DNA from 2 places in the Pseudarthrobacter sp. Hb11 genome. Region 1 is predicted to be linked to the other one. Evidence: predicted binding sites of a transcription regulator. Region 1 holds the regulator's gene; the other holds the start of a gene.
The links. The regulator LexA, encoded in region 1, represses DNA repair genes until DNA is damaged. The targets are predictions, from matches to a motif close to TCGAACANNTGTTCGA.
Positions count from the first base shown of each region.

Region 2: a site for LexA is predicted at 4,603-4,618, ahead of ruvA (Holliday junction branch migration protein RuvA). Genes of this name have one in related genera too.

Region 1 covers NZ_JBWZCM010000017.1:31,503-46,451, reverse strand. Annotated here, with positions in the region: gene hflX (GTPase HflX) at 1-798, shown strand, start outside; gene AC50X7_RS17360 (ATP-dependent DNA helicase) at 791-2,848, shown strand; gene lexA (transcriptional repressor LexA) at 2,870-3,601, opposite strand; gene AC50X7_RS17350 (LysM peptidoglycan-binding domain-containing protein) at 3,971-4,327, shown strand; gene AC50X7_RS17345 (histidinol-phosphate transaminase) at 4,391-5,509, shown strand; gene hisB (imidazoleglycerol-phosphate dehydratase HisB) at 5,570-6,196, shown strand; gene hisH (imidazole glycerol phosphate synthase subunit HisH) at 6,193-6,960, shown strand; gene AC50X7_RS17330 (CG2302 family histidine operon protein) at 6,961-7,119, shown strand; gene priA (bifunctional 1-(5-phosphoribosyl)-5-((5-phosphoribosylamino)methylideneamino)imidazole-4-carboxamide isomerase/phosphoribosylanthranilate isomerase PriA) at 7,188-7,934, shown strand; gene AC50X7_RS17320 (SseB family protein) at 7,963-8,844, shown strand; gene AC50X7_RS17315 (MFS transporter) at 8,899-10,197, shown strand; gene AC50X7_RS17310 (DUF1844 domain-containing protein) at 10,379-10,765, opposite strand; gene infC (translation initiation factor IF-3) at 11,155-12,156, shown strand; gene rpmI (50S ribosomal protein L35) at 12,272-12,466, shown strand; gene rplT (50S ribosomal protein L20) at 12,586-12,972, shown strand; gene AC50X7_RS17290 (TrmH family RNA methyltransferase) at 13,039-13,950, shown strand; gene AC50X7_RS17285 (MFS transporter) at 14,029-14,949, opposite strand, start outside.
Region 2 covers NZ_JBWZCM010000001.1:132,034-146,982, reverse strand. Annotated here, with positions in the region: gene secF (protein translocase subunit SecF) at 1-317, opposite strand, end outside; gene secD (protein translocase subunit SecD) at 317-2,077, opposite strand; gene yajC (preprotein translocase subunit YajC) at 2,181-2,576, opposite strand; gene ruvB (Holliday junction branch migration DNA helicase RuvB) at 2,818-3,906, opposite strand; gene ruvA (Holliday junction branch migration protein RuvA) at 3,899-4,543, opposite strand; gene ruvC (crossover junction endodeoxyribonuclease RuvC) at 4,644-5,222, opposite strand; gene AC50X7_RS00720 (YebC/PmpR family DNA-binding transcriptional regulator) at 5,309-6,064, opposite strand; gene pdxT (pyridoxal 5'-phosphate synthase glutaminase subunit PdxT) at 6,068-6,778, opposite strand; gene AC50X7_RS00710 (MurT ligase domain-containing protein) at 6,870-8,162, shown strand; gene AC50X7_RS00705 (type 1 glutamine amidotransferase) at 8,159-8,911, shown strand; gene AC50X7_RS00700 (M3 family metallopeptidase) at 9,066-11,078, shown strand; gene pdxS (pyridoxal 5'-phosphate synthase lyase subunit PdxS) at 11,152-12,078, opposite strand; gene pgsA (phosphatidylinositol phosphate synthase) at 12,224-12,847, opposite strand; gene AC50X7_RS00685 (HIT family protein) at 12,837-13,424, opposite strand; gene thrS (threonine--tRNA ligase) at 13,442-14,949, opposite strand, start outside.

The DNA of each region.
Region 1 (14,949 bases):
CCCGGTGAGACGAAGATCGAACTGGACCGCCGGAGGATCCGTACCCGCATGGCCAAGCTTCGGCGCGAAATCGCCGCGATGAAGCCTGCACGGGAGACGAAACGCGCCAACCGCCGTCGCAATGAGGTGCCCTCGGTGGCAATCGCCGGGTACACCAACGCCGGCAAATCCTCACTGCTGAACCGCCTCACGGACGCCGGGGTGCTCGTGGAGAACGCACTGTTCGCCACGCTGGATCCCACGGTGCGCAAAGCAGAAACGGCCGACGGGCTGGGATATACGCTGGCCGATACCGTCGGATTTGTCCGCTCCCTGCCCACCCAGCTGGTTGAGGCGTTCCGGTCTACCCTTGAGGAGGTTGCCGATTCCGACTTGATCCTTCACGTCGTGGACGCCTCACACCCGGACCCCGAGGGCCAGATAACTGCAGTCCGCAAGGTCTTCAGCGAGGTGGACGCACGCAAGGTTCCGGAAATCATTGTCCTCAACAAGGCCGACGCCGCAGATCCTTTTGTGGTGGAACGGTTGAAGCAGCGCGAACCGCGCCACGTGGTGGTGTCGGCCCGCACGGGGGAGGGTATCCCCGAGTTGCTGAAGGCGATCAGCGAGTCCATTCCGCGTCCGTCGGTCAAGCTGGAGCTGCTCATCCCCTACGACCGTGGGGACCTGATGAGCAAGCTGCACGACTCCGACGCCGAGATCATCAGCGTTGACCATGATGAAGCCGGTACCCGGGCAGTTGTTAAAGTCCGGGAAGGCCTCGCGGCTGAACTGGAACCATTCGTCAGCAATGACTGACCTCGTGGCTGACGAAGCCACAGGCGCGGCCGGCGAGCAGTTCGTCATCGAGCTGCTCGACCGCGCCGTTGCCGGCATGGGCGGGCAAAGCCGGAGTGGGCAACGTGAAATGGCCAGGCAGGTGGCCCGGGCAATCGAAACCGGCGACCACCTGCTGGTCCAGGCGGGGACGGGTACGGGCAAGTCCCTGGCGTACCTGATACCCCTGATAGCCCACGCCCTGGAGAGCGACAAGCCGGCCCTGGTGTCCACCGCAACGCTTGCCCTGCAAACGCAGATTGTAGGCCGGGACATACCCCGGCTCCTGAAAACCATCACTCCGGCGCTGGACCGGCCGGTAAAAGTGGCCCTGGTCAAAGGGCGGTCCAATTACGTCTGCGTGCATAAACTCGAAGGCGGGTTTCCCTCCGAGGAGCCCGCGGAGGGCCAGCTGTTTTCCCTGGGGGAGGACACCAGCGTCCCGCACTTCGCCGCGGCTGTGGGCGGTCCAGCCTCCCAGCTGGGCAAGGAAGTGGTCCGCTTGCGGGAGTGGGCGGAGAAAACCACCACCGGCGACCGCGATGAGCTCCTGCCCGGCGTCACCGATCGGGCCTGGCGGCAGGTCTCCGTCACGTCCATGGAATGCCTGGGCGCCCAGAAGTGCCCCATGGCCGCAGAGTGCTTCAGCGAGCTCGCACGGCAGGACGCCGCCGAAGCCGATGTTGTGGTCACCAACCACGCCATGCTCGCCGTCAGCGCCTTTGAAGGCCTGGCCGTGCTGCCCGAGTACGACGTCGTGGTGGTTGACGAGGCCCACGAACTCCAGGACCGGGTCACCGGCGCCGTCTCCGGACAGCTCTCGGTGGCCATGGTCCACGCCGCTGCCGCTGGCGCCCGCAAGCACACCGCCATCACGGTGGACGCGCTCAACGCCGCCGCCGCAAACCTCGAGCTGGCCCTCGCGGGAGTTCCAAACGGGTTGCTCCCCAATGGCCTGAACGACGAGCAGCTGGACTGCGTGGACCAGCTGCGCGAGGCCTGCCGGGCAGCACTGTCTGACTCCAAGGGGGACAGCAGCACCACTGCCGACGGCGGGCGGCAACTCGCGCGCTCCCGGCTGATGCTCATCCTGGAACTGTGCGAACGGCTCCTCGCCGCCCGTGAGAACCGGGAAGTGGTGTGGTTTTCCCGCGCCAGTTCCTTTGACCCGCAGCAGGGATACTCGCAGCCCGACGAGACAGCGCCCGCGCTGATCAACATCGCTCCGCTGTCCGTAGCCGGGCGGCTGCGTGAGGGCCTGTTCACAGGTCATACGGTGGTGCTGACCTCCGCCACCCTCGCGATCGGCTCAGCCTTTGAGCCCGCCGCAGGCGGACTCGGGCTGGTGGGAGAAGGCGCCCCCAGCTGGACCGGTATCGATGTTGGATCCCCCTTTGACTACCCCAAGCAGGGAATCCTGTACGTGGCCGGGCACCTGCCCAAGCCGGGCAGGGGGGCATCCCCCGAATCGCTCGCCGAGCTGGAGGCCCTGATCAGAGCCTCCAACGGCGGCGCACTATGCCTGTTTTCGTCCCGGCGCGCGGCAGAAGAAGCAGCCGATGCACTGCGGCCCAAGTTGGATATGACCATCCTGTGCCAGGGCGACTCCACCATGACGGCCCTGGTGAAGCAGTTTGCCGACGAGCCCGACACCTGCCTGTTCGGCACAATGTCGCTGTGGCAGGGGGTGGACGTTCCCGGGGGCTCCTGCCGCCTGGTGGTCATCGACCGGATTCCCTTCCCCCGGCCCGACGATCCACTGATGACCGCCCGGTCCCGCGCCGTGGCGCAGGCCGGCGGCAACGGCTTTATGTCAGTCTCGGCCACCCACGCTGCAATCCGGCTTGCCCAGGGTGCGGGCCGGTTGATCCGGTCCACCGGGGACAAGGGTGTGGTGGCAGTGCTGGATTCCCGGCTGGCCACCGAGCGATACGCCGGATTCCTTCGCGGTGCGCTGCCGCCGTTCTGGTCCACAACGGACAGGAAGACGGCGGTCGCGGCGCTGGAGAGGCTGGCAAAGGAGAAGGTGTGAGCAGGCGCCGCAGCCCGCGGCTTAGAGCGAGCGGAGCACCGACACAACCTTGCCCATGATGGTGGCGTGGTCGCCAAGGATGGGCTCGTACTGGGTGTTTTGGGGGAGCAGCCAAGTGTGGCCGTCGCGCTGGCGGAAAGTCTTCACAGTGGCTTCGTCGTCCAGCAGCGCCGCGACGATGTCTCCGTTGGCGGCGTCTGCCTGGCGGCGGACCACCACCCAGTCGCCGTCGCAGATGGCGGCGTCCACCATGGAATCGCCGGCAACCTTGAGCATAAACAGTTCTCCCTGGCCCACGAGTTGGCGGGGGAGCGGCATCACGTCCTCCACCACCTGGTCCGCCAGGATGGGACCGCCGGCAGCGATCCGGCCCACGAGGGGAACCATGGCAGTGTCCATGGCGGTGGGAAGCACGGTAACGGTGCCGCCGCCGGGCAGGAGAGGAGCCGGCTCGGCCGCCTGCTTGGGAGAACCGCCGTCCAGCGTGAGGGGCATCAACACCTCCATGGCACGCGGCCGCTTGGGATCGCGCCGGAGGTAGCCAAGCTTTTCCAGCTGTGACAGCTGGTGGGTGACGCTGGACAGGCTTGCCAGGCCAACGGTGTCACCAATCTCCCGCATCGACGGCGGGTACCCGTTGTCATTGACCGAGCGCTGGATGGTCTCGAGGATCTTTTTCTGCCGTGGCGTCAGGCCCTTGGCGGTCTTCTTCGGTTGGGAGGTTGCCCTTCCCCCGGCGGCTGCTGCTGCCATATTCGCCAATGCCTTTCGGTTGCCCCGGGCTCCTGTGGCCCGGACCTGAAGTACACGCCGTAAATTGTCAGACCCTGCTGATCAACTTCAGAGTGGTTGTTCTTTCCTTCAAAGCTAGGCCAGCCACATTGCTTTTTCAAACATTTGTTCTAGCGAGTCTCGACATTGTTCGTTGATAAGTGCTAAAACAGTAGGAGCAAAGTTCGAACATTTGTTCTACTCCGAACGCGGACATTCGAAGACTCGGACCAAGAGTCGCCGGGGCTGCGGATCCGGAGGGGGAACATCGGGCAGCACAGTACGGTCCAGGAGGGCTAAGTCATGTCAGCTACATCTGCTTCGCAGGATTCATTTTCGGTGCACCACCTTATGTCCGGGCCGGACCAGCGGCCGGCGGAGCGTCCTACGCCCCTCCCGCCCCTGCGCCTGACGCGTCGCGGAAAGATCGTCCTGATCGGGATTCCCCTGGTCCTGCTGGCGGCCCTGCTGCTTTCCCTGGCCGGTTTCTTCAACTCGCCGGCAAGGGCCTCCGAATCGGCGACGGACCTGGCAGTTACCCCAACCGTTACCGTTACCGTGCAGGCGGGCGAATCCCTGTGGGCCATTGCCGGAAGCGTCGCCCCGCAGCGGGACGCGCGCGACGTCGTGGCTGACATCGTCCAGCTGAACAACCTGACCGGCGGTGCGGTCCTTCCTGGCCAGCAGTTGTACGTCCCCTCCCGGTAGTGGCCGGCGTCCCAGGAAGCGGTCACATTTTCCGGCGCCCGGCGCGGGCACTAAACTGTTCAGGTGAATGACCAGCTAGAGCGCCTCAACCGGCTACCCCTCCGCAGCAACCTCCGTGGGCTTACCCCTTATGGTGCGCCCCAGCTGGAAGTCCCCATCCTCCTTAACGTCAACGAGAACACCCATGGTGTCCCGGAGAACGTTAGGGCCGCCATCAGTACGGCAGTGACGGAAGCCGCTGCCGGTCTCCACCGGTACCCGGACCGCGAGTTCACGGAGCTGCGCAGGGCCCTTGCGGAATACTTGGGGCATGGGCTCGATGAGTCGAATGTGTGGGCGGCCAACGGGTCCAACGAAGTGCTCCAGCAGATTCTCCAGGCTTTTGGTGGCCCAGGCCGCACGGCACTGGGCTTCCCTCCCACGTACTCCATGTACCCGTTGCTGGCCAGTGGTACGGACACCGAATACGTCGTGGGTGAACGCGCTGACGGCTACGGTCTGAGCGCAGAATCTGCAGCGCTCCAAGTGAAGGAACTGCAGCCCAGCATCGTTTTCCTCTGCTCGCCGAACAATCCCACGGGAACCGGCCTGGGGCTCGATGTGGTGGAAGCCGTCTACGAGGCCGGGCATGCCAGCCAGACCATTGTCATCGTTGACGAGGCGTACCACGAGTTCGCGCACGACGGAACCCCCAGCGCCCTGACCCTCCTTCCCGGCCGGGAGCGGTTGATCGTCTCGCGGACCATGAGCAAGGCGTTCGCCCTTGCCGGAGCGCGCCTGGGCTACATGGCCGCGGCTCCGGAAGTGACTGACGCACTGCGGCTGGTGCGGCTGCCGTACCACCTGTCCGCCGTAACGCAGGCAACTGCCCTCGCGGCCCTCCAGCACCGCAAGGCACTGCTGGCCGATGTTGAAGACATCAAAAGGCAGCGCGACCGGATTGTGGCTGAACTGGCCCGGATGGGCCTCAAGCCGGCGGCCTCCGATTCCAACTTTGTCTTCTTTGGCGGGCTGGAAAATCCCCGCGAGGTCTGGCAGAAACTGCTCGACGCCGGCGTCTTGATCCGCGACGTAGGGATCCCGGGCCATCTTCGGGTGACCGCAGGAACTGAGACGGAAACCACTACGTTCCTGACTTCCCTGGAAAGCATCCTTACCGGCCAGCGCAAGCTTCCGGCCTAGACTTGAAGCAGCGGCGCTGGACGCCCTGAACCATTCCTTCTTCCCAAAGGACACTTGACCATGAGTTCCACCGGATCCAACGCGGCCGCGGCCCGGACCGCACGCATGGAGCGTGCCACGAGTGAATCCTCCGTGCTCGTGGAGATCAACCTGGACGGCACCGGCATCTCGGACATCGACACGTCGGTGCCCTTCTACGACCACATGTTGACAGCGCTCTGCAAGCACTCGCTGATCGACCTGACCGTGAAAGCCACCGGGGACATCCACATCGACGTCCACCACACGGTGGAAGACGTTGCCATTACGTTCGGAGAAGTGCTGCGCACGGCCCTGGGAAACAAGGCAGGAATCCGCCGCTTCGGCGAAGCCACCGTACCCTTGGACGAGGCACTGGCCCACGCGGTGGTTGACGTGTCCGGCCGCCCTTACCTCGTTCACGGAGGTGAGCCCGCAGGCCAGGAGTACCACCTGATCGGCGGTCACTTCACAGGCTCGCTCACCCGCCACGTCTTTGAGGCGATAACCCTGCACGCAGGGATCTGCCTCCACATGAACGTCATCGCCGGACGGGACCCGCACCACATCGTCGAGGCCCAGTTCAAGGCGTTCGCCCGCGCCCTTCGCGCCGCCGTCGAATCCGATCCGCGTGTTGAAGGCATTCCCTCCACCAAGGGTGCGCTGTGAGCGGCCAGGTACTGCGGGACGGCGCAATCATCGATCCGTCGGCTTCGCAGAAGCTGCCGTCGCCAGAGGGGAAGCCCACGGTAACCGTGTTGGACTACGGCTCGGGAAACGTGCGCTCGGCAGTACGCGCCCTCGAGCGGGCAGGTGCAGAGGTAATCCTCAGCTCCAAGCCCGAGGACGTCCTGAACGCCGACGGCCTGGTAGTCCCCGGTGTCGGCGCCTTTGAAACCGTTATGCGCGAACTTAAGGCCGTGGACGGCATCCGCCTCATCGGCCGCCGTGTCGCCGGCGGCCGCCCCGTCCTCGGCATTTGTGTGGGCCTTCAGGTGCTTTTCGAAGCCGGTGTGGAACACGGCACAGAAGCTGAAGGCATCGGCGAATGGCCCGGCAAGGTGGAACTCCTTCCAGCGGAAGTTGTCCCGCACATGGGCTGGAACACCGTCAAGGTACCCGTTGGGTCAAAGCTGTTCGCCGGAGTCGAAAACGAGCGGTTCTACTTTGTGCACTCCTACGGCGTGCAGGACTGGAACTTCGACGTCGTCCAGCCGCGGATGGCCGCACCCCTGGTCACCTGGTCCGAGCACGGCGCCCCGTTCATCGCCGCGGTTGAGAACGGGCCGCTGTGCGCCACCCAGTTCCACCCGGAGAAATCCGGCGACGCCGGTGCCCGGCTGCTGCACAACTGGGTGGATGCCCTCCGCAAGCCTTCCATGGCAGGCAAACCGGAGCACACCAGCGAAAACCCCGCGGGCGGCGACGCCTGAATGTGGTCCGTTATCCTGATGGGCCTCGCCGGCCTGCTGATCGGCGGCGCCCTGTCCTTCCGGCAGCAGCATAAGCCGCTCTGGACGCAGGTCTCGTTCTACGTCCTGGCCGGCATGGCGTTGCTGGCCGCCTATCTGCTCACGTTGCCGGCCGGCTAACTGCCCGCCCACTAGCTGGCGGTTAGCCGTCCGGCGCACGTCCCTGCCCCCTAACACTGAGGATCACGATGAACTCCGCTACCGACCTGCCGGTTCTTGAACTGCTGCCCGCCGTCGACGTCGTCAATGGCCAGGCCGTCCGGCTTGTCCAGGGTGAAGCAGGAAGCGAAACCAGTTACGGGACGCCGCTCGAGGCGGCGCTGAACTGGCAGCAGCAGGGTGCGGAGTGGGTCCACCTGGTTGACCTTGACGCAGCCTTTGGCCGCGGCTCCAACGCCGGGCTGCTCCGGGAAGTTGTTGGCCGCCTGGACATCAACGTTGAGCTCTCCGGAGGTCTCCGGGACGACGCCTCACTCGAGGCAGCACTGGACCTGGGCGTGGCCCGTGTGAACCTCGGTACGGCGGCGCTGGAGAACCCGGAGTGGACCCGCAGCGCCATAGAGCGCTTCGGCGACAAGATCGCCGTCGGGCTCGATGTCCGCGGAACCACCCTGGCCGGCCGCGGCTGGACCAAGGAAGGCGGCGACCTTTGGGACGTCCTGGGCCGGCTCGAAGAGGCAGGCTGCGCGCGGTACGTGGTCACCGACGTGACGAAGGACGGAACCCTGCAGGGACCCAACGTGGAACTCCTCCGCCAGATGGTGGAAAAGACCGGCAAGCCCGTGGTGGCGTCCGGCGGCATTTCCAGCCTGGATGACCTCAAAGTGCTGCGTTCCCTGGTGCCCCTCGGTGTTGAAGGTGCCATTGTGGGCAAGGCTTTGTACGCCGGTGCCTTCACGTTGCCCGAAGCCCTCGACGTCGCCGGCCGCCGCTAGGCAGCGGGCAGCCACACCCGGCGACGCTATGGCCAGCAACGAACCCGGCACCCCTCCGCAGCGCCACCTCCCCGGCCACATCGCCGCCGCACTGGCGGGGGCCGGTGGTGCCGCTGACTCTGCCGGGCAGCCCTGGGCCGGGCGGAGCCTCGCCGGGGACCGCGCAAAGATCCACAACTTCGAGGACGACGACGGAACGGCCGACGCCGGCTACCTCGCCGCCGTAGCCGCCCTGCAGGCCGGTGACGGGGACGAAGCCGGGGTCATCGCCGCGCTGGCCACCGCCCGCGTCTTTATCCCGATTGTTGCCCAGCTCGCCGAGGAAGCGGAAGGGCAGGACGGCCTGCAGGCCGATAAACAGGCGGACATGGCCCTCGTAACCCTGAAGGCGGCCGATGGCAGGACCGCCATGCCCGCATTCACCTCTGCCGCAGCCTTGGCCGCTTGGCATCCGGAGGCGCGGCCGGTGGCCGTCTACGCTGCCCGGGCCGCCCTTTCCGCTGTGTCCGAAGGCGCTGAACTCCTGGTTCTGGACCCGGGGGCGGACGTGACATTTGTGGTGCGCAGGCCGGCCATGTGGGCGCTGGCCCAGCAGCACGACTGGATCCCGTCCTACGCCGACCACGAACTGGCAAGCGGGATGAGCCAGGCCGCCGACGGTTTCCCGGCGGTCAGGAGGCTGGAACTCCTGCCCGGCAGGGGAGTGGCCGCCCAAGCGGCCGACGGATCCCTCCTCCCGGGCGGCGGCGCCGGGCCTGAGCTGCAGGTGGTGTTGTACCTGGCGGACGGCCTGGATGCAGAAGGGGTACAGCAGCTGGTGGCCGGACTGCAGGCTGAGTGGTCCCGGAATGTATTGTTTGGTGAGCGGGTCGACTCCATCGAAATCAAACTGCGGCGCGCTGTCCACTAGCTGCTGTCAGGAGGGGGATCCCCGGCAGGCTGCGGCAGACCGAAGGATCCTTTCGTGAATTTCGCTCTCTACCGGGAGTTGCTGGCCGTTCAGCCCACCAGACGGCTGCTTCTGGTCGGCATGATCGCCCGTATCCCGCACTCAGCGGCCGGTGTGCTGCTGACACTGCATATCGTCCTCACCCTCGGGCAGGGGTACGCCGCCGCGGGTGCAGCCGCTGCCGTGATGACCATTGGTATCGCCGTGGGGGCTCCGTGGCGCGGCCGGCGGGTGGACACCGTGGGCCTGCGCAAGGCATTGATCCCTTCGGTGGTGTCGGAGACTGTGATCTGGTCGATCGTGCCCCACGTCTCCTACGCGTGGCTCCTTCCCCTGGTGTTTGTGGGCGGACTGCTGACGCTGCCCATCTTCAGCGTGGTGCGCCAGTCCCTCGGCATCCTGGCCGACGGCGAACAGCGCCGCACTGCCTTTGCCCTGGACGCAATCACCACCGAAGTGGTTTTTATGATCGGTCCTGCTGCAGGCGCCATCGTGGCCACCAGCGGCTTCAGCGTGGTGGGCCTGACCATCGTGGGCGTGTGCACCTCCTTGGCGGGCCTGTTCCTGATGTGGTTCAACCCGCCCACGCGCAGCACGGCGTCCGTGGACGACGGCGAGGCGGACCAGCAGCGTGCGGCCGAGGCCGCCGTCGTCTCCACAGCGCCCGCCCACCTGCAGGAAGCTGCCGCGGACCTGGCCCCGGCTGCTGCCCACAACGCCCGCACAACCGGGCTGAAGGACAAAGTTGCCGGCAGCTTCACGTGGTTCACGGCTACCGTGGCCGCACTCTTCGCTGTTGCCGCCGGAGCGGGAATGGTGCTCAGCGGCACCGACGTCGGAATTGTTGCAGCTCTGGAGACTGGCGGCCACCAGGCCGAAATTGGCATCGTTTTCCTGTTCTGGTGCGCGGCGTCCGTGGTGGGCGGGCTAATCTACGGAGCCATGCACCGGCCGGTCTCGCCCATTGTCCTGCTGCTTGGTATGGCGGCCCTGACCATCCCCATGGGATTCGCCCACGACACCTGGTCGCTTGCCCTGGTTGCTGTCCTGCCGGGGCTCCTCTGCGCGCCGGTGCTCTCGTCGGCCTCCGAAAAGGTGGCGGACCTGGTGGATGAGGAGCGGCGCGGCGAAGCGATGGGCTGGTACGGCTCCGCGCTGACCGGCGGGGTTGCGCTCGGGGCACCGCTGGCAGGAGTGTTCATCGACCAGGTGGGACCGTCGGGGGGCTTTGTCTCAGTGGGCGCTGCAGGCGTGGCGCTGTGCCTCATCGGGCTGGTTCTCCAGCAACGCCGCCGAAGCCGTACCGCTGCCTGACTGGGCACTTCCCGCGGAGTTTTCGGACAGATACGACGGCTTCAAAGGCGTTAAGGTCCCCGTATGTGCCCAAAACCTGGAAAAGGGGTGCGGGACAACTGCCTGGATTACGACGACGGCGGGCCTCCCCTCGCGTGGGGGTGGCCCGCCGTCGTGAATTGCTCAGTTCTGACTTACCGTGTCAGTTGACCGCGCCGGTGTACTTCTCGCCCGGACCCTTGCCCGGGGCATCGGGGATAAGCGACTCCTCGCGGAAGGCCAGCTGGAGTGAACGCAGGCCGTCGCGCAAGGGACCTGCGTGCTGGGAACCGATCTCCGGGGCGGCGGCGGTGACCAGGCCGGCCAGGGCGGTGATCAGTTTCCGGGCCTCGTCCAGGTCCTTCAGTTCCTCGGCGTTGTCCTCCGCCGCAAGGCCAAGCTTGACCGCAGCGGCACTCATGAGGTGAACGGCTGCAGTGGTGATGACCTCGATGGCCGGCACTTCGGAAATGTCGCGGATCTGCTGGGAGACATCGGAACCGTTGTCCGCAGGCTCGAAAACGTATGAATTACTGTCTGGGGTGCTCATACTGGTAAGCTTGACACAGACCGACTGGATGTCGTTATTTCAGAGATTGTTCCCAAACGATCAAGGTTCCCACCGGCGCTTCACTGCGTTGACGGGAATTTTTTCTGTAAGATGGCATGCAGTTTGCAAGCGGAGTTCTCTCCCACCCGCGTCAGCCGCTGTTCCCTAGGATTATGGAACGCAAGGTTGCCGGGTACTGGTTGGCACTGGAACCGGCATGAGCTGGAACCATCCGTGCAGTCCCATCAGTGGGATCCGCACAGCCAATCTTCGAGGCCTTCGATTGCTCCGGCAATTGGGGGCCTTCTCTATTTGCCGGGATCCCACAACAACACAGGAGCTTTAACATTAGCGAGCCAAGAATCAATGAGCGTATCCGCGTCCCCGAGGTGCGGCTGGTCGGCCCTGCAGGTGAACAGGTAGGAATCGTCCGTATTGAGGATGCCCTGCGCCTGGCCGCCGAGTCCGACCTTGATCTCGTTGAAGTTGCACCTCAGGCGAAGCCTCCGGTGTGCAAGCTGATGGACTTCGGCAAGTACAAGTACGAGGCCGCGGTCAAGGCACGTGAAGCACGGAAGAACCAGACGAACACCGTTCTGAAGGAAATCCGCTTCCGCCTGAAGATCGACACCCACGACTACGAGACCAAGCGCGGGCATGCACTGCGCTTCCTCGGCGCCGGGGACAAGGTCAAGGCCATGATCCAGTTCCGCGGCCGCGAACAGCAGCGTCCGGAAATGGGTATCCGGCTTCTGCAGCGGTTTGCCGACGACGTCGCTGAAGTTGGCGTGGTTGAATCCAGCCCCCGCATCGATGGCCGCAATATGGTCATGGTGGTTGGACCGCTGAAGAACAAGGCGGAGGCCAAAGCTGAAGCACGGCGCGCCACCCAGCGGGCTGAAGCCATAGCGCAGAACGAAGCCAAGGCTTCCGGCCGCATCGACGTCTCCGGCGACGACCAGGCCCCGCTGACGCAGTCCCTCGCGGACCTGCTTCCCGAGGGATTCACGGTCTCGACGGAACCGGAAGCAGTAGCTGTTGCTCCCGTGCAGGAGGCGGCTCCCGCCGTCGAACCTGCCGCAACTGTTGCGCCTGCGGAGAAGACTGTCCAGGAGGCTCCCAAGCAGGAGGCTCCTCAGCAGGAAGCCCCCAAGCAGGAAGCTCCCAAGGCTCCAGCGCCGAAGGCTGCTGCACCGGCACCCAAGGCTGCTGCACCGGCCCCCAAGCCGGCTGCGGAGAAGCCCGAAGCTGCCAAGCCCGCAGCTGCGGCGCCGAAGCCTGCAGCAGTTCCTGCTCCGCCGAAGCCGGTGGCCAGGCCGGCTGCACCAAAGCCCGCCGCACGACCTGCTCCCAAGGCAGTGCCGAAGCCGGCTGGCAAGAAGACCACTTAGTCCACAGCTGCCGGAGGTCGCCCTCCGGCAGTCAGCAACCAGCACGCCGCCCCCAGGGCAGCTGCGCGATAGAACTGCAGGCCCAGCCTGCGGACACGTAAGGAGATCGGTTCCCATGCCGAAGATGAAAACCCACAGTGGTGCTAAGAAGCGCTTCAAGCTGACCGGCAGCGGCAAGCTGCGCCGCCAGCAGGCAAACCGCCGCCACTACCTCGAGCACAAGTCCTCCAGGCTGACCCGCCGCCTCGCCGGCGACAAGATCGTCTTCAAGGGCGACGCCAAGGTCATCCGGAAGATGCTCGGCATCTAGTTTCCAAGTTTTTTGACTGACCACCACCTGGTGTAAGTCACCTACCAAAAAGCCTTCTCAGGCCGCCGGGAATCCCGGCAGTAGATGCTTGGGAGCAGAATTTTCGAAGGAGTACGCACGTGGCACGTGTGAAGAGGGCGGTCAACGCCCACAAGAAGCGCCGGGTTATCCTTGAACGCGCAAAGGGCTACCGTGGACAGCGTTCACGCCTGTACCGCAAGGCAAAAGAGCAGCTGCTGCACTCGTTTGTCTACAGCTACGGCGACCGCAAGAAGAAGAAGGGCGACTTCCGCCGCCTGTGGATCCAGCGCATCAACGCTGCTTCCCGCGCCAACGGCCTCACCTACAACCGTCTCATCCAGGGCTTGAAGGCCGCTGAGGTTGAGGTTGACCGCCGCATGCTGGCCGAACTGGCCGTCTCCGACGCCAACGCGTTCGCTGCGCTGGTCCAGGTTGCCAAGGACTCGCTGCCTGCCGACACCTCCGCCAAGAAGGTTGTTGCGTAGCAACTGTCGGTTCCCCCGCTAGGGGCAGTTCAGGAACCCGTGGCCCTAGCCACTAAAGTTTCCTATATGAACGACACCGGGCGCCCGCAGGATTTTTCACTCTCCAACCCTCGAGCAGATCGGGTGAGGGATGTGGCGAAACTTGCCGGGCGCCCGGCCCGTTTAAAGCGCGGACAGTTCCTGGCTGAGGGACCCCAGGCGGTCCGCGAAGCGTTGAAGCTCCACCAGCAGCGCCTGGCTGACGGAGTCCCCGGACTGGTCACCGAAGTGTTCGCAAGCGTTGCCTGCCTGGACCGGTTTCCCGAATTCGAGGAGCTGTCCGAAGGAACGAACGCCCGGCTTGCCACCGACGAGGTCCTGGCCGCGATGGCAGATACCGTCAACCCCCAGGGCATCATCGCGGTCTGCCGGTTCCTGGACGTCACGCTGGAAGAAGTGCTGGACGCCGGTCCCCGCCTGATCGCCGTCCTGTGCCAGGTCCGCGATCCCGGCAACGCCGGAACGGTACTGCGCGCGGCAGATTCCGCCGGAGCAGACGCGGTGGTCCTCACCGGCTCCAGCGTTGACATCTACAACCCCAAGGCAGTCCGTTCCACCGCGGGATCCCTGTTCCACGTCCCCGTGGTGCTGGGGGCCGACGTCGACCACGTCGCGGCGGCATGCCGTGCCCGGGGGATTGGCATCCTGGCAGCGGACGGATACGGCTCCCTCAACCTTGATGCGTTGCAGGACGAGAACGCCCGGCGCCGCCTGACGGGTCACGGAACTCCATCAGAGTACGACCTGGAGAATCCGACGGCCTGGCTGTTCGGCAACGAAGCGCAGGGGCTGTCCCCGGAGGAGCTTGACCTGGCTGACCACCGGGTGGCGGTGCCGGTCTACGGTGCTGCGGAAAGCCTCAACCTGGGCACGGCAGCTACTGTCTGCCTTTACGCGAGTGCCCGTTCGCAGCACCTGCCGGCCGCCCTGAGGGCCTAGCAGGACCACACGCTGCCTGAAGGCAGTTGGGAACGACCGTAAGCCAGGAAGCCGCTGGCCGCCCTCCCCAAACAGGGATCAGGCGGTCAGCGGCTTTTTGCGTTCCAGCAGTCCGCTGGCTATTGCAACGCCGAGTCCCAGGACGGCCAGGCATGCGCCCACCAGGGCGGGGGCAACATAACCCCATCCCCAGGCAATGACCAGGCCGCCGAGGAAAGCCCCCAAGGCGTTGGCCACGTTCAGGGCGGCGTGGTTCAGGGATGACGCCAGGGACGGCGCGTCAGGGGAGGCGTCCAGGAGGCGGGTCTGCAGCGCCGGTACAAGCATGGACCCGGCGGCGCCCACCACAAAGACCATCACCAGCGCCGACCACGGCCACTGAGCGGCGATGGCGTACACCACCAGGGCTACCGCGATGGCAGGCAGCACCGTGTACAGGGTGCCCATAACGGACTTGTCAGCGATCCTGCCGCCCACCACGTTGCCGGCCACCATGCCCAGGCCGTAGAGCGCAACCACCAGTGGAATCAGCGAGGACGGGAGGCCGGCCACATGCGTCATCGTGTGGGAGATGTACGTGTACGTTGCAAAGAAGCCGCCGAAGCCCACGATGCCGATCAGGATGGCAAGCCACACCTGGAGCCGTTTCAGCGCCCCGAGCTCGCGGCGGATGCTCGCGTCAGGGTGGGCCTTCTGGAAGGGAACAAACCGCCAAATCAACACCAGAGTCAGGACTCCGAGGAAGCCCACAAGGATAAAGAGCAGCCGCCAGCCGTAGGCCTGCCCCACCCAGGTTGCCGCCGGCACACCGATAACGTTCGAAATGCTGAGCCCCGCCATCACCATGGAGATAGCCCAGCCGCGGCGGGTGGGCGGCACGAGCGAGGCGGCGATGACCGCGGCAACGCCAAAGAACGCGCCGTGCGGCAGCCCTGCCGCAAACCGCGAAAGCAGCATCGATCCGTAGTCGGGGGCCAGGAAAGACGTGAGGTTGGCGAC
Region 2 (14,949 bases), on a different contig from region 1:
TCATCGGTGAGCTTGTCGGTCTGGATCCGCATAGTGGTTCCCGCCACGTTGGCAACGCGCGGCACGCTGCCCTCCACCACATCGGTAACGGCTTTTTCGCCCACCGCAGCGTCAGTGGTCTTTACGTTCGAGACCGTGAATTCGGAGCCGCCACGGAACTCGATGCCGAGGTTGAACCCGCCCTTGGCCACCGGAATCAGGATGGACAGGGCAACGGCTACCGCCGCAATGAGGAACCAAATCTTCTTGGCGCCCACAAAGTTATAGGAGCGCTTGCCCGTATAGAGCTCGTTGCCGAAATTAGCGAAGCTTGGCATTACTTGTTCTCCTTCGCTGCAGACTTCGAGGAGCCTGCGAGCTGCTCCTGCTTCTGCGCCATCCGGCGTTCGGCAATGGTCATCCGGCGTTCTGCCTCGGCTAGGGCACCTGCGTTCTTGGCGGGGACCACTGCTGCGGGCTTGTCTTCGGGGGTACGGATACGGCCTGCACCCCGGTAGAGCGGTACAGCGCCCAGGCGCTTGGGGTCAAGGCCGGACAGTCGGTGGCCCTCACCAAAGAACTTCGTACGCGCCAGCAGCTGCAGCGTGGGGTGCGTGAACATAAACACCACAATGAGGTCGGCGATGGCGGTGAGCCCCAGCGTGAAGGCGAAGCCACGGACGTTGCCCACAGCCACAAAGTACAGGACCAGGGCCGCAAGAAGGTTGACGGCCTTGGAGGCAAGGACGGTCCGCTTGGCCCGCTTCCAGCCGTTTTCGACGGCGGACACCAGGCCGCGTCCCTCACGGAGCTCATCACGGATGCGCTCGAAGTAGACGATGAACGAGTCTGCCGTCTGGCCGATGGCGACGATGATGCCGGCCACGCCCGCCAGGGACAACCGGTAGTTTTCGGTCCAGCCCAGGATGGCGATGGCGAGGTAGGTCAGGATGCCGGCCACCACCAGCGAGGCAATGGTCACGAATCCGAGGGCGCGGTACTGGAAGAGCGAGTACACCACCACCAGCAGCAGCCCGATCACGCCCGCAAGGAGGCCCATGCGCAGCTGTTCCCCACCGAGGGTGGCGGAGATCTGCTGCTCGCTCTGGATTTCGAAGCTGATGGGCAGTGCGCCGAACCGAAGCTGGTCCGACAGGGCCTTCGCGCTCTGCTCCGTGAAGCCGCCGGTGATCTGGGGGCGGCCGTCCGTAATGACGGCGAGCGAGCGGGGAGCAGAGATGACCTGGTCATCCAGCACAATGGCGAACTGGGCTTTCGGGTCGTTGCCCGTGTCACCGCCGGCAGCCACGTAGAACTGGTTCAGCCGTTCGGTGACCTCCTTGAATTTGGCTGTGCCTTCGTCGTCGAACTGGATGTTGACGGCCCACTCGTTCGTGACGGCACCCTGCGCGCCCTGCTGAAGCTGGAAGGAGGACGTGACGATGTTGCTGCCCTTGACCTCCACGGGGCCGAGGATGTACTTGACGGCAGGGTTCGTTTCGGAAGCGGGCTCACAGGTGACCAACGGCTTGGCCGGATCCGAACGTTCCTGCTCATCCTGGGCCGGGTTGTCACAGTCCAGGGCTTCAAACTGCCGGTAGATCTCCGGGGTGATCCAGTTGGTGTCGCTGCCGTTGGTGGGTTCCGCCGCCGGCTTGGGCAGCTGGTCCTCAGGGGCCCGCGACTCCTGCGGGACCGGTGCGCCCGCTCCGTTGAGGAGGACGGGGCGGAAGTTCATGTCGGCGGAGGCCTGGATCAGGTCGCGCGTCTGTGTCGAGGGGGTACCGGGAAGGCTGACCACCACGTTGCGCCCCGACTGCGTGCTGATTTCTGCTTCAGCGACACCGGAGCCGTCCACGCGCTGGCGGATGATCGCCACAGCCTGGTTGAGCTGTTCTTCATTGATATCCGAACCGCCCTCCACCTTCGGCGCCAGGATCATCTGGGTGCCGCCTTCGAGGTCGAGCGCCAGTTTGGGCGCCCAGCTCGCTTGGCCGGCCATGGTGCCGCCCGCAAGGACGGCAGTCAGCACGGCGAGGATTACGCCGAGCCAGACCAGGACCCTGAGGCCTGGTTTCTTAGAACCAGTTCGTGCCATTGTTGATCTTTCTCTTATTCACGGAGGAACCGCCGGTGCGTGCTTGTCGCTGGCACCGGCGGCGTTCCGCAGCCGTAGAGGTGTTGTAAAAGAACCAGCCGGACTAGTTGTCCTTCTTGCCCTCATCATTGAGGCGCTTGAGGGTTTCGTCCGGCGTTTCAGCCGTTGAACCGGTGCTTCCGGTCTCCTGGGCGGTGAGGGATGAAGCGTCATCCGGCACGGCGGGGGAAACAGCTTCCGGCGTTGCTGCGGGCTCCACGATCTTGGTGACGGCTTGGCGGTGCACGGTGGCCAGGTTGCCCGGGGAAAGTTCCAGCGTGACCTTGTTCTCTTCATCGTCGATGTCGACGATGCGGCCGAACAGGCCAAAGCTTGTCATCACCTCAACGCCCGGGGCGAACTGGGACTGGAGCGTCGCCTGCTGCTGCTGGGTCTTCTTGTTGCGGCGGAACATCATAAAGATGAAGACGCCGAGCATGGCGAACAGCAGTATCGACATGATGTCAATGCCGCCGCCGGGCTGCGTAGTGGTGGTCTGGGCAGTGATATGTCCGAACACGGGGAAGTTCCATTCTGTACTTGCGTAGAGCTGATTGACAGCGCCGTCCGCTTTGAACGTGTGGCCTGGCACGAACTTGCGCCATCCGTCCACGGGCTGCCGGTAGTGCTGCCTGCGGGAACAAAGACCCGAACGTGCCGAGCGTCATACCAGTCTAAAGGGAAAAACTGAAGGGAGCCTGTTATTGGCTATCCGGGGCCCAGCCTGCCGTGCCCTCGGCGTCCCCGCCGGCGGTTTCGAAGAGGTCCAGCGGCTCCTGCCCGAAAACGCCGGAAGGGATGGCGTAGCCGAGGTGGGTCCAGGCAGGAGCCATGGCGATCCGGCCCCGGGGCGTCCGGCCCAGTAGCCCCTCCCGGACCAGGAAGGGTTCGGCAACGGTTTCCACGGTCTCGGTTTCTTCCCCGACGGCGATGGCGAGGGTGGAGAGCCCGACAGGGCCGCCGCCAAACTTCGTAATCAGTGCCTCCAGCACCGAGCGGTCCAGCCGGTCCAGTCCTTTTTTGTCCACTTCGTACATGTCCAGGGCAGCGGATGCCGCCCGCGCGTCGATCTGATCGATGCCGTGGACCAGCGCCCAGTCCCGTACCCGTCGTAACAGCCTGTTGGCGATACGGGGTGTGCCGCGTGAACGTCCCGCGATTTCGCTGAAGCCTGCGGAGTTGACCTTGAGGTCCAGCAGTCCCGCGGAGCGCCGCAGGACAAGCTCGAGCTCGGCAACGGAATAGAACTCCAGATGCCCGGTGAAGCCGAAGCGGTCGCGCAGCGGCCCGGGCAGCAGGCCGGCCCGGGTGGTCGCCCCCACAAGGGTAAACGGCGGAAGTTCGAGCGGAATCGCTGTAGCGCCGGCCCCCTTGCCCACCACGATGTCCACGCGGAAGTCCTCCATGGCCATGTAGAGCATTTCTTCGGCCGGCCGGGACATGCGGTGGATCTCGTCAAGGAACAGGACTTCGCCCTCCGACAGGGAGGAAAGGATGGCCGCGAGGTCTCCCGCATGCTGAATGGCGGGGCCGCTGCTGATCCGCAGCGGGGCGTTCATTTCGGACGCAACAATCATGGCCAGCGTGGTCTTGCCCAGGCCCGGCGGACCGGAAAACAGCACGTGGTCCGCGCTCCGGCCCCGCATCCGGGAGGCCTGCAGCACCAGTGACAGCTGCTTGCGGACCCGGTGCTGTCCTACGAAGTCGTGCAGGTTCTTGGGCCGGAGCGCGGCCTCGATGGCCCGCTCCTCCGGCTCCTCCCCCGCCGCCACCACGGACGGTTCAGCCACGGCTGCCTACGCGGTTGCCGGCACGTGCCCCGTCCTGGCCCAGCCAGCGAAGGGTGGTCCGCAGGATCTCCGGTACGTTGCCGCGGAAAGAGACCTCCGGATCATCGGCAAGTGCCTTGTCGATACTCGCTGAAGCGTCCTTTTCGGACCAGCCGAGGCTGGTCATGGCGGCGACTACCTGCGGCTTCCAGGCAGCTTCCGCAGCGGTGGGTGCATTGGCTGCACCGGCGGAGCCATGCGGAACCAGCTTTCCGGCGAGCTCCAAGACGATCCGGCCGGCCACCTTCGGGCCGATTCCCGGCACTTTGGTGAACGTTTTGCTGTCCTCTGTGTGTGCCGCCACCCGGATGGCCTCGGGATCGTGCACTGCGAGAACCGCCAAAGCCAGCCGTGGGCCCACCCCGCTCACACTGAGCAGGACATCGAAAACCTCACGCTCGTCGTCGGACGCGAAGCCGAAGAGGGTAAGCGAATCCTCCCGGACGATCAGGGACGTATAAAGCTGGCCCTCCTCCCCCGTGCGGAGCCCGCTGAGGGTCTGCGGCGTGGCGTTGACACTCATTCCCGCGCCGTTGAGGTCAATGACGGCCGTGGACAGCCCAACGTGAGCTACGGTTCCGCGGAGGAAACTGATCAAGGGCCTGGCTCCTGGTGTACTGCCGGGCTGCCATTTGGGAAGAGGGCTGGACCGGCTATCCGAACATATTTACGAATACCCTAGCAAGCAGCCAGGACAATCAACGTGCGCGCCGCACCTTCGCTTCGGCTTCGGCCCACGCTCTTTGAGCCGGCGTCAGCGAAGAACTCCCCGGCCCGGTGGTGGCAACGGCCGCACCGCTGCCTGCTCGCCAGGCGTGAGTGATGGCCAGCGCCAAGGCGTCGGCGGCGTCGGCCGGGCGGGGCGGCGCGTCCAGCCGGAGGATTTTGGTGACCAGCTTGGTCACCGCGTCCTTGTTGGAGTTGCCGCTGCCGGTGACGGCAGCTTTGACTTCCGACGGAGTGTGCAGCGCCACAGGGATGCCGCGGCGCGCAGCGGCGGCAATCACCACGCCGGACGCCTGGGCAACGCCCATCACCGTGCTCACGTTGAGCTGGGAAAAGACGCGTTCGACGGCGAGGACCTGGGGTTCGTAGCGGTCCAGCCACTCGTCGATGGCCAGGGCGATCACCAGGAGGCGCTGGTCCAGCGTTTCCTCCGGCGAGGTTCCCACCACGCCGACGGCCACCATGGTGGCGCGCCTGTTTCGTTCCACGTCCACAACCCCGATGCCGCAGCGGGTGAGCCCTGGGTCAACCCCCAGTACGCGCAGCGTCACGGGCACCCGATGACAGCAGGCGCGCAGGATTCTGCGCGCACCCAGGCCCGAGCAGGCAAGCCGGATTCAGCGGGCAAGGCCGGGCGTCACTCGGATTCCAGGGCGGCCTGGACTTCGTCGCTGAGGTCGGCGTTGCTGTAGACGTTCTGGACGTCGTCGAGGTCCTCCAGGGCATCCACGAGCTTCATGAACTTCCTGGCCGCCTCCAGGTCCAGGGGCACTTCCATGGACGGAACGAACTCGGCCTCGTCCGTGTCGTACTCGATCCCTGCATCCTTGAGGGCATCGCGGACGGCCTGCAGGTCGGTAGGCTCCGAGTGGATTTCGAACGAATCGCCGTTGTCCTTGACTTCCTCTGCACCGGCATCGAGGACAGCCATCAGGATGTCGTCCTCCGTGAGGTCCTTCTTCGGCAGGGACACCACGCCCTTGCGGCTGAAAAGGTAGCTGACCGAGCCGGGATCGGCGATGGTGCCGCCGTTGCGGGAAATGGCCAACCGGACTTCCGACGCCGCGCGGTTTTTGTTGTCCGTCAGGCACTCGATCAGCAGCGCCGAACCCTGCGGGCCCCGGCATTCGTACATGATCTCGGTGTAGTCAACCACTTCGCCGGTGAGCCCGGCGCCGCGCTTGATGGCGCGGTCGATGTTGTCAGCCGGGACGGAGGTCTTCTTGGCCTTGGTGACGGCGAGCTCAAGGCCGGGGTTGCCGGAGAGGTCCGGTCCGCCCATGCGGGCAGCGACTTCGATGTTCTTGATCAGCTTGGCGAACGACTTTGCACGGCGGCTGTCGAGGATGGCCTTCTTGTGCTTGGTCGTTGCCCATTTGGAGTGGCCTGACATGCTTTACGCTTCTCCTCTGATCATGCGGATAAAAAGTTCGTGTACGCGTTTTTCCCCAGTCACTTCCGGGTGGAAGGAGGTGGCCAACAGGTGGCCGGAACGCACTGCAACAATTCTAGCCGTCCCCGGCAACGGGACTGCGTGGGACGCGTGCTCCGGATCCGCCGGTTCCACCTGGGCCAGGATCTCCACATCGGGGCCTACGCGTTCCACCCAGGGGCCCCGGATGAAGACGGCGTGGACAGGAGGAACGCCGGAATCGGTGGCGCTGAAATCCAGTCCCTTAAAGTCCAGGTCGGTTTCGAAAGACTCGCGCTGCCGGCCGAAGGCGTTGCGCCGCACGGTGATGTCCAGGCCCCCGAAGGTCTGTTGCGGTGCTCCGGAAAGGTCAGTGGCCGGGTCGGCAATGTCCGATGCAAGCAGAATCATGCCGGCGCAGGAACCGTACACAGGCAGGCCTTCGGCAATGCGTTCCCGGAGGGGCTCAGCCAGCTCGAAGGCGCGGGCGAGCTTGTCAATTGCCGTGGATTCCCCGCCGGGAATGATCAGCCCGTCCAGGCCGTCCAGTTCCTTCGGGCGGCGGATGGCTACACCCTCGGCGCCGGTTGCCTCGACGGCGCGGAGGTGCTCGCGGAAGTCACCTTGGAGCGCCAGCACGCCGATCCGGAGGCCGGAGCCAAGGCGCGCCAAAGGCGCTGAAGGGGAATTTGTCATCCACCCAGCATACGTGGCCAAGCCTTCCTTACCGGGCCGGTAACCACACCCCGACGGCCGTTCCATGCCCTTGCTGGGATATATTCGAACAATGCTCTACTTCAGTGTTCCGCTCGGCAAGCTGGTTCGCCGGGTGTCCCGGCTACGGGGCGGCGGTTCTGCCCTGCCCGGGCTCGTGGTCGAAAAAATCGATCCCGGCTTCATGCGCCGGACGCTCACCACGCTCCCCCACGGCGTCGCCGTGGTCAGCGGCACCAACGGCAAAACCACCACCACCAAAATGGTGGTGGAGCTGCTGGAGAGCCAGGGACTCAAGGTCTTCACCAACCGCACGGGCAGCAACTTCACCCGCGGTGTGGCCGCCGCGCTGCTGGGTGAGGTGGACTGGCGCGGCCGGCTCGACGCCGACATCGCTGTCCTGGAACTGGACGAGGCCCACGCCGTGCACTTCGTCAACAGCGTCCCGCCCCGGTACTGCCTGCTGCTGAACGTCCTCCGCGACCAGCTGGACCGGTTCGGCGAGATCGACAAGACGGCACAGCTGCTCCAGCACATCGCCGCCAAGACCACCGGGGCTGTGGTGCTGAACCGCGAGGACCCCCGTGTAGCCAGGATTGCCGCCACCCTCACCGGGCAGGACGTCAAGTACTTTGGCCTGGACGATTCACTGCTGGGCACTTTCCCGAACGACGACGACATGCGCGCCGCTCCCGGAAGCCCCGCTCCGGCAGGCCTGCCGGAGAAGCCCGCGGCCGACGTCGTACTCCGCAAAGTAGGTGCGGACACCGCTGAATTTGAGTACGACGGCGTGACGGTCTCCACCGGGATGAAGCTGCGCGGCGTGTACAACATCTTCAATGCTGCCGCGGCGCTGACCCTCGCGCGGAGCATTTGCGGCGGCGGCGCTGCCACCGCCGACCACGACACCCTGCTGACGGCACTCGCCCAGGTTGCGCCCGCGTTCGGACGCGGCGAAAGCCTGACGGTGGACGGCCAGCCCCTGGACCTCGTCCTGGTCAAGAACCCCAGCGGGTTCCGGCTCGGCCTGAAATCCTTCCCCGCCGGCGGTTACGCCACCATGATCGCCATCAACGACAACTACGCCGACGGCCGCGACATGTCCTGGCTCTGGGATGTTGAATTCGACTCACTGCGCGAGGGCGGAGTGGACCAGGTGACCGGCTCCCGCGCCTACGACATGGCCCTGCGCCTGCAGTATGACGAAGTACGGATCGGCGGGGTCGAGACCGAGATTGCGCCGGCCCTTGCCGCCTTCATCAGGGAGGCCCGAGGCAAGCCGAAGCGCATCTTCTGCACCTACACCGCAATGCTGGCCATCCGCCGCGAGCTGTCCAAAATCACCACCGTGGAGGTTGTCTCTTGAGCCACGCAGGCAACGACCCGGCGCAGGAGAGCAAGGGCACCATCCGGGTGGTGCAGCTCTACCCGCGCGACATGAACATCTACGGCGACTGGGGCAACGCCCTGGTCCTCCAACAGCGCATCAGGTGGCACGGCTACACGCCGGAGCTGCTCGAATACAACGTCGGCGACCCCTTCCCGGAGGACGTCGACATCATTGTGGGCGGTGGCGGCCAGGACAGCGGCCAGCTGGTGATCCAGGACGACCTGCAGGCACGCGCGGGAGTGCTGAAGGACCTGGCCGAGGACGGCGCCCCGATGCTGGTCATCTGCGGGCTGTACCAGCTTTTCGGAAGGTTCTTCAAAACACGCACCGGGGCGGTCATCCCCGGCATCGGCGTCCTTGACGTTGAAACCCACGGCACTGATGAGCGCCTGATCGGCAACGTCAAGGTGGCCACGCCGGAGTTTGGCGAGGTGCTGGGTTACGAGAACCACAGTGGCCAGACCTCCCTCGGCAACGGCGTCCGCCCCCTCGGTACCGTGGCCAAAGGCACCGGAAACAACAGCAGCGATGGCCACGAAGGCGCCCGCTACCGCAACATCGTGGCGAGCTACCTGCACGGTTCGCTGCTGCCGAAGAACCCGGCCATTGCCGACTTCCTGATCCGCACCGCCGCCGAGCGAAAATTCGGGTCTTTTGACCCCGGGCAGCCGAACGACCGGTTCGCGGAACTCGCCAGGGAACACGCGGCCCGCCGCCCGCGCTGACCCGCACAACGTGCAGCAAGCCGACGGCGGAACGTTGAACGACGGGTACGCAGAGAAGGGGCCTTCCCCCTCGCTCATTGTAGGTAAAGTGCCAGGCCGCCACGAGCATTTGAGGGTCGTTGTGATGGCGTGACCCGTATGGAAGATTTGCGTTATGACAAACCCCCTGCTCACTCCCAGCACGCTTCCGTTCGCTCTGCCACCGTTCACGGAAATTGAGCCTTCCCACTTCGCCGAAGCGGCAGAGGCAGGATTCGCTGAGCATCTGGCGGAAATCCGGGCGATCACCGAGAATCCCGATCCCGCTACCTTCGACAACACTGCTGTGGTGATGGAGCGCTCCGGCCTGCTGCTGCAGCGGACTGCCGCCGCCTTCTTTACGCTTGTCTCTGCCGACGCTTCCGAGGACATCCGGGATCTTGAAACCCAGCTCTCACCGCGGTTCTCAGCCCATCAGGACGAAGTGTTCCTGAACAAGCCACTCTACGAACGCTTCGCCGCCATCGATGTGGCCGGTCTTGACCCGGAGCAGGCCCGCCTGGTGGACGAATATTTGAAGGAATTCCGGCAGTCCGGCATCCAACTGGATGGCCCAGGGCAGGAGCGGCTCCGGGTGCTCAACGCCGAACTCTCCCGGCTGGGAACCGAATTCGGCCAGCGCGTCAAGGAGGCCATGAAGTCCGCGGCCCTCCTGCTCGAGGACTCCGCCGACCTGGCGGGATTGCCGGCCGACGACGTGGCGGGTGCCGCTGAAGCGGCCCGGGCAGCAGGACACGAAGGGAAGTTCCTCCTGACCCTGATCCAGCCGACCAACCAGCCTGCCCTTGCCGCGCTGGAGAACCGCGACATCCGGCGTCGGCTGTTTGAGGCGTCCGTGGACCGCGGCAGCAGCGGCGGGAACCTCGACGTGCTCGAACTCGCCCGGTCCATGGCGGGCCTGCGCGCCGAAAAAGCTGCTTTGCTGGGCTTCGCCAACTACGCCGAACTCGTGGTGGACCTCCAGACCGCACCCGATTTTGAGTCGGTCCAGTCGATGCTGAACCGGATGGCGCCCGCGGCGGTCCGCAACGCGGACCACGAGGCCGCGGCTCTAGCTGAGGCAGCCGGACACCCCTTGGAGGCCTGGGACTGGGCGTACTACTCGGCCAAGGTCCGCCGCGAAAAGTACGACGTGGACGAGCAGGCCCTTCGGCCCTATTTCGAGCTGGACCGGGTCCTCACGGACGGGGTCTTCTTCGCTGCCACCACGCTTTACGGCATCACCTTCCACGAGCGGGAGGACCTTTCCGGCTACCACCCGGATGTGCGTGTCTGGGAGGTCCGGAACGAGGACGGCACCGCCCTTGGCCTGTTCCTCGGCGACTACTACACCCGTGAGTCCAAGCGGGGCGGCGCCTGGATGAATTCCCTGATGGAACAGTCGTCGCTGCTGGGGACCAAGCCTGTAGTCATCAACAACCTCAACATCTCCAAGCCGCCGGCAGGCGAACCTGCGCTCCTGACCCTGGATGAGCTGCGGACTACGTTCCACGAGTTCGGACATGCCCTGCATGGACTGTTTTCCAACGTGACCTACCCGCGGTTTTCCGGCACGTCGGTCCCCCGGGACTTCGTAGAGTACCCGTCCCAGGTCAATGAGATGTGGATTATGTGGCCGGAGGTGCTGGCCAACTACGCAAAGCACCACGCCACCGGGGAGCCGCTTCCGCAGGACATCGTCGACAAACTTAATGAATCACGGCTCTGGGGCGAGGGGTTTGCCACCACGGAGTATTTGGGGGCGGCGCTGCTGGACCTGGCCTGGCATGTCCTGGGGAGCACCGAGGTACCGCAGGACGCCGTTGCCTTCGAGGACAAGGCCCTGGCGGCAGCCGGCATTGCCCATGCCCTGATTCCGCCGCGCTACCGCACAGGATACTTCCAGCACGTCTTCGCCGGTGCCGGTTACGCGGCAGGCTACTACTCGTACATCTGGAGCGAGGTGCTGGATGCCGAAACAGTGGACTGGTTCACAGAGAACGGAGGCCTCAACCGGACCAACGGTGAACGCTTCCGCCGGGAGCTGCTGTCCCGGGGAAACAGCCGCGACCCCCTGGATTCCTTCAAGACCCTCCGAGGCCGTGAAGCCAGGCTGGAGCCCCTGCTAAAGCGCCGCGGCCTCGACTAACCCCGCTCCCCACGACGACGGCGGCGAGTCACCGGAAAAGGTGACCCGCCGCCGTCACAAGCAGGAGCGCGAATTACCAGCCGCGCTCGGCGAGGCGGTGCGGCTGCGGGATCTCGTCGACGTTGATGCCTACCATGGCTTCGCCGAGGCCGCGGGAGGCTTTGGCGATGACGTCGGGGTCATCAAAGAAGGTGGTGGCCTTCACGACGGCGGCCGCGCGCTGGGCGGGGTTGCCGGACTTGAAGATGCCGGAGCCGACGAACACGCCGTCAGCGCCGAGCTGCATCATCATGGCGGCGTCGGCCGGGGTGGCGATGCCGCCGGCGGTGAACAGCACCACCGGGAGCTTGCCGGCAGCGGCAACTTCCTTGACCAGTTCGTACGGCGCCTGCAGTTCCTTGGCCGCGACGTAGAGCTCGTCCTCGGGCAGGGCCGCAAGCTTGGCAATCTCGGAGCGGATCTGACGCATGTGGCCGGTGGCGTTGGAGACGTCGCCGGTGCCGGCCTCGCCCTTGGACCGGATCATCGCCGCGCCCTCATTAATGCGGCGCAGGGCCTCACCGAGGTTGGTGGCGCCACAGACGAAGGGAACCTTGAAGTTCCACTTGTCGATGTGGTTGATGTAGTCGGCCGGGGTCAGGACCTCGGACTCGTCAATGTAGTCCACGCCGAGGGACTGCAGGACCTGGGCCTCAACGAAGTGGCCGATCCGGGCCTTGGCCATGACCGGCACGGACACGGCGTCGATGATCTTGTCGATCATGTCCGGATCGGACATGCGGGACACGCCGCCCTGGGCGCGGATATCTGCCGGAACGCGTTCCAGCGCCATCACAGCAACGGCACCGGCGTCTTCGGCGATGCGGGCCTGTTCGACGTTTACGACGTCCATGATGACGCCGCCCTTGAGCATCTCAGCCATGCCCCGCTTCACGCGGTTGCTGCCCGTGACGCTGTTCGCGGACGAACCGGCCTCGCTGCTTACATCAGGTGTAGACACAAAAACCCCTATGGGTAGATAGATGACCTTCGCCGGGCGTGCAGGGCGGCACGGAGATGCCATCTGTACACACACCGGGTTGCCGGATCCATTGACCGGGCAGTCCTAATACTAGTCTCACCACACCCGGGCGGCTTAATTCGTCTTAATCAGCCGGGAAAGGTTCCGCAAGTGCCTGGCGCCGTACCGACACCACGCGCTGGACCACGGTGATGAAGCTGGCAAGGGCGAGCAGCACAAGCGTCACCAGCAATACCACCTGCGGCAGCCCAAGGCCGGTAAAGCCGGTGACCACCAGCACGGACACGAGGCGTTCTGCACGTTCTGCGATGCCGATGTTGGCCGTGAATCCCAGTGACTCCGCCTTGGCCCTGGCGTAGGAGACCACCATGCCAAGGACCAGGCAGACGGTGGCTGCCATGGCGATGGGAACATTCGCGCCGCCGGTGAAGAACCAGACGGCCAGACCGGCGAAGAGTGCGCCGTCTGCGATCCGGTCCAGGGTGGAGTCGAGGAAGTTGCCCCAGCGGCTGCCCACCGCCTGCATCCTGGCCATGATGCCGTCCAGGACATCGGAGAAGACAAACGCGGTGATGAACAGCGTTCCCCACCAGAGCTGTCCCAGGGGGTAGAAAACGAGGGCGCCCACCACCACACCGGCGGTACCGATGATGGTCACCGCATCCGGTGAGACGCCGATCCGAAGGAGCCAGCGGGCGAGCGGGGTGAACAGTGCGGTGAAGAACCCGCGGGCGTGCCTATTCAGCATCCGTCTCCCCGGGCCAGGCGTCGGCGACCTGTTGGCGGACCTCGTCAAGGGTCTGCGTGATTGCCTTGGTCTGGGCGATGATGGGGAAGAAGTTCCCGTCACCGCCCCAGCGCGGAACGATGTGCTGGTGCAGGTGCGCGGCGATGCCGGCGCCGCCCACCACACCCTGGTTCATGCCGAGGTTGAATCCGCCCGGGTTTGATACTTTCCGCAGGACCCGCATGGCCGTCTGGGTCAGCTCGGCAAACTCCGCCGTCTCCTCGACGGTCAGGTCGGTGTAGTCGGGAATATGACGGTACGGGCAGACCAAAAGATGCCCCGGATTGTACGGAAACAGGTTCAGCACCACATAGCAGGTCTTCCCCCGGTAGACGATCAGCGCATCCTCGTCGGTCCGGCCTGGTCCGATGCAGAATGGGCAGTCGTTTTCGTTCTTGAACTGGTGCTGGCCGCCCTTGATGTAGGCCATGCGGTGCGGAGTCCACAGGCGCTGAAAGGCGTCCGGGACACCGGCGAGGTCAAAGTCGTCGGTAACGCCGGCATCCCCTGGATATCCTGCGCCTGTGTTCTCCTGCACGGTGCTGTTCCGTTCCGCTAGCTGGTCCGGTTACTGACGGCTTCCGTGATCCGCTTGACTGCCTCTGCCACGGGCACGCCGTTGTCCTGGCTTCCGTCGCGGAACCGGAACGATACGGCGCCTGCCTCGGCGTCATCGCCGCCTGCGATCAGCACAAACGGGATCTTGTCCTTGCTGGCGGTGCGGATCTTTTTGGGGAACCTGTCCGAGGAGGTGTCCACCTCAGCCCGGATGCCTGCTGCCTTAAGCTGGTCGACGACGTCGAACATGTACTCGTTGAACGTCTCTGCCACGGGGATGCCCACCACCTGGACGGGGGCGAGCCAGGCGGGGAAAGCGCCGGCGTAGTGCTCGGTGAGCACGCCCATGAACCGTTCGATCGAGCCGAACAGCGCACGGTGGATCATCACGGGACGCTGGCGGGTGCCGTCGGCGGCCTGGAATTCCAGTTCGAACCGCTCAGGCAGGTTGAAGTCCAGCTGGATGGTGGACATCTGCCAGGTGCGGCCCAGGGCGTCCTTTGCCTGCACGGAAATCTTGGGGCCGTAGAACGCGGCTCCGCCCGGATCCGGAACAAGCTCCAGCCCTGATTCCTGCGCCACTTCGGCGAGGGTCCTGGTGGCTTCGTCCCAGGCAGCGTCGTCTCCCACGTACTTTTCGGGATCCTTGGTGGAGAGCTCAAGATAGAAGTCGTTCAGCCCGTAGTCCTTGAGGAGGCCGAGGACGAAGTTCAACGTCTTGGTGAGTTCATCCTTCATCTGCTCGCGGGTGCAGTAGATGTGGGCGTCATCCTGTGTCATGCCGCGGACACGGGTGAGGCCGTGCACCACGCCGGACTTCTCGTACCGGTAGACCGAGCCGAATTCAAACAGGCGCAGGGGCAGCTCGCGGTAGGAACGGCCGCGGGACCGGAAGATGAGGTTGTGCATGGGGCAGTTCATGGGCTTCAGGTAGTAATCCTGGGCCGGCTTGCGCACGGTGCCGTCCTCGTTGAGTTCCGCATCCACCTGCATGGGCGGGAACATGCCTTCCTTGTACCAGTCCAGGTGTCCGGAGACCTCGTACAGGTGGCCCTTGGTGATGTGCGGCGTGTAGACAAACTCGTAGCCCGCCTCGACGTGGCGCTGCCGCGAATAGTCCTCCATCTCCTTGCGGATGATGCCGCCCTTGGGGTGGAACACCGGCAGGCCGGAGCCAAGCTCGTCGGGGAAGGAGAACAGGTCCAGTTCGACGCCGAGCTTGCGGTGGTCACGCCGCTCCGCTTCAGCGAGACGTTCCTGGTAGGCCTTGAGTGCGTCCTTGGTGGGCCAGGCCGTACCGTAGATCCGCTGCAGCTGCTGGTTTTTCTGGTTACCCAGCCAGTAGGCGGAGGACGAGCGGGTGAGGGCGAAGGCGTTCGAAATCAGCTTGGTGTTGGGCAGGTGCGGGCCGCGGCAGAGATCGCACCAGACGGTGGTCCCTTCCTTGCGCTCAACATTGTCGTAAATGGTGATGTCACCGGCGCCCACTTCAACGTTAACGCCCT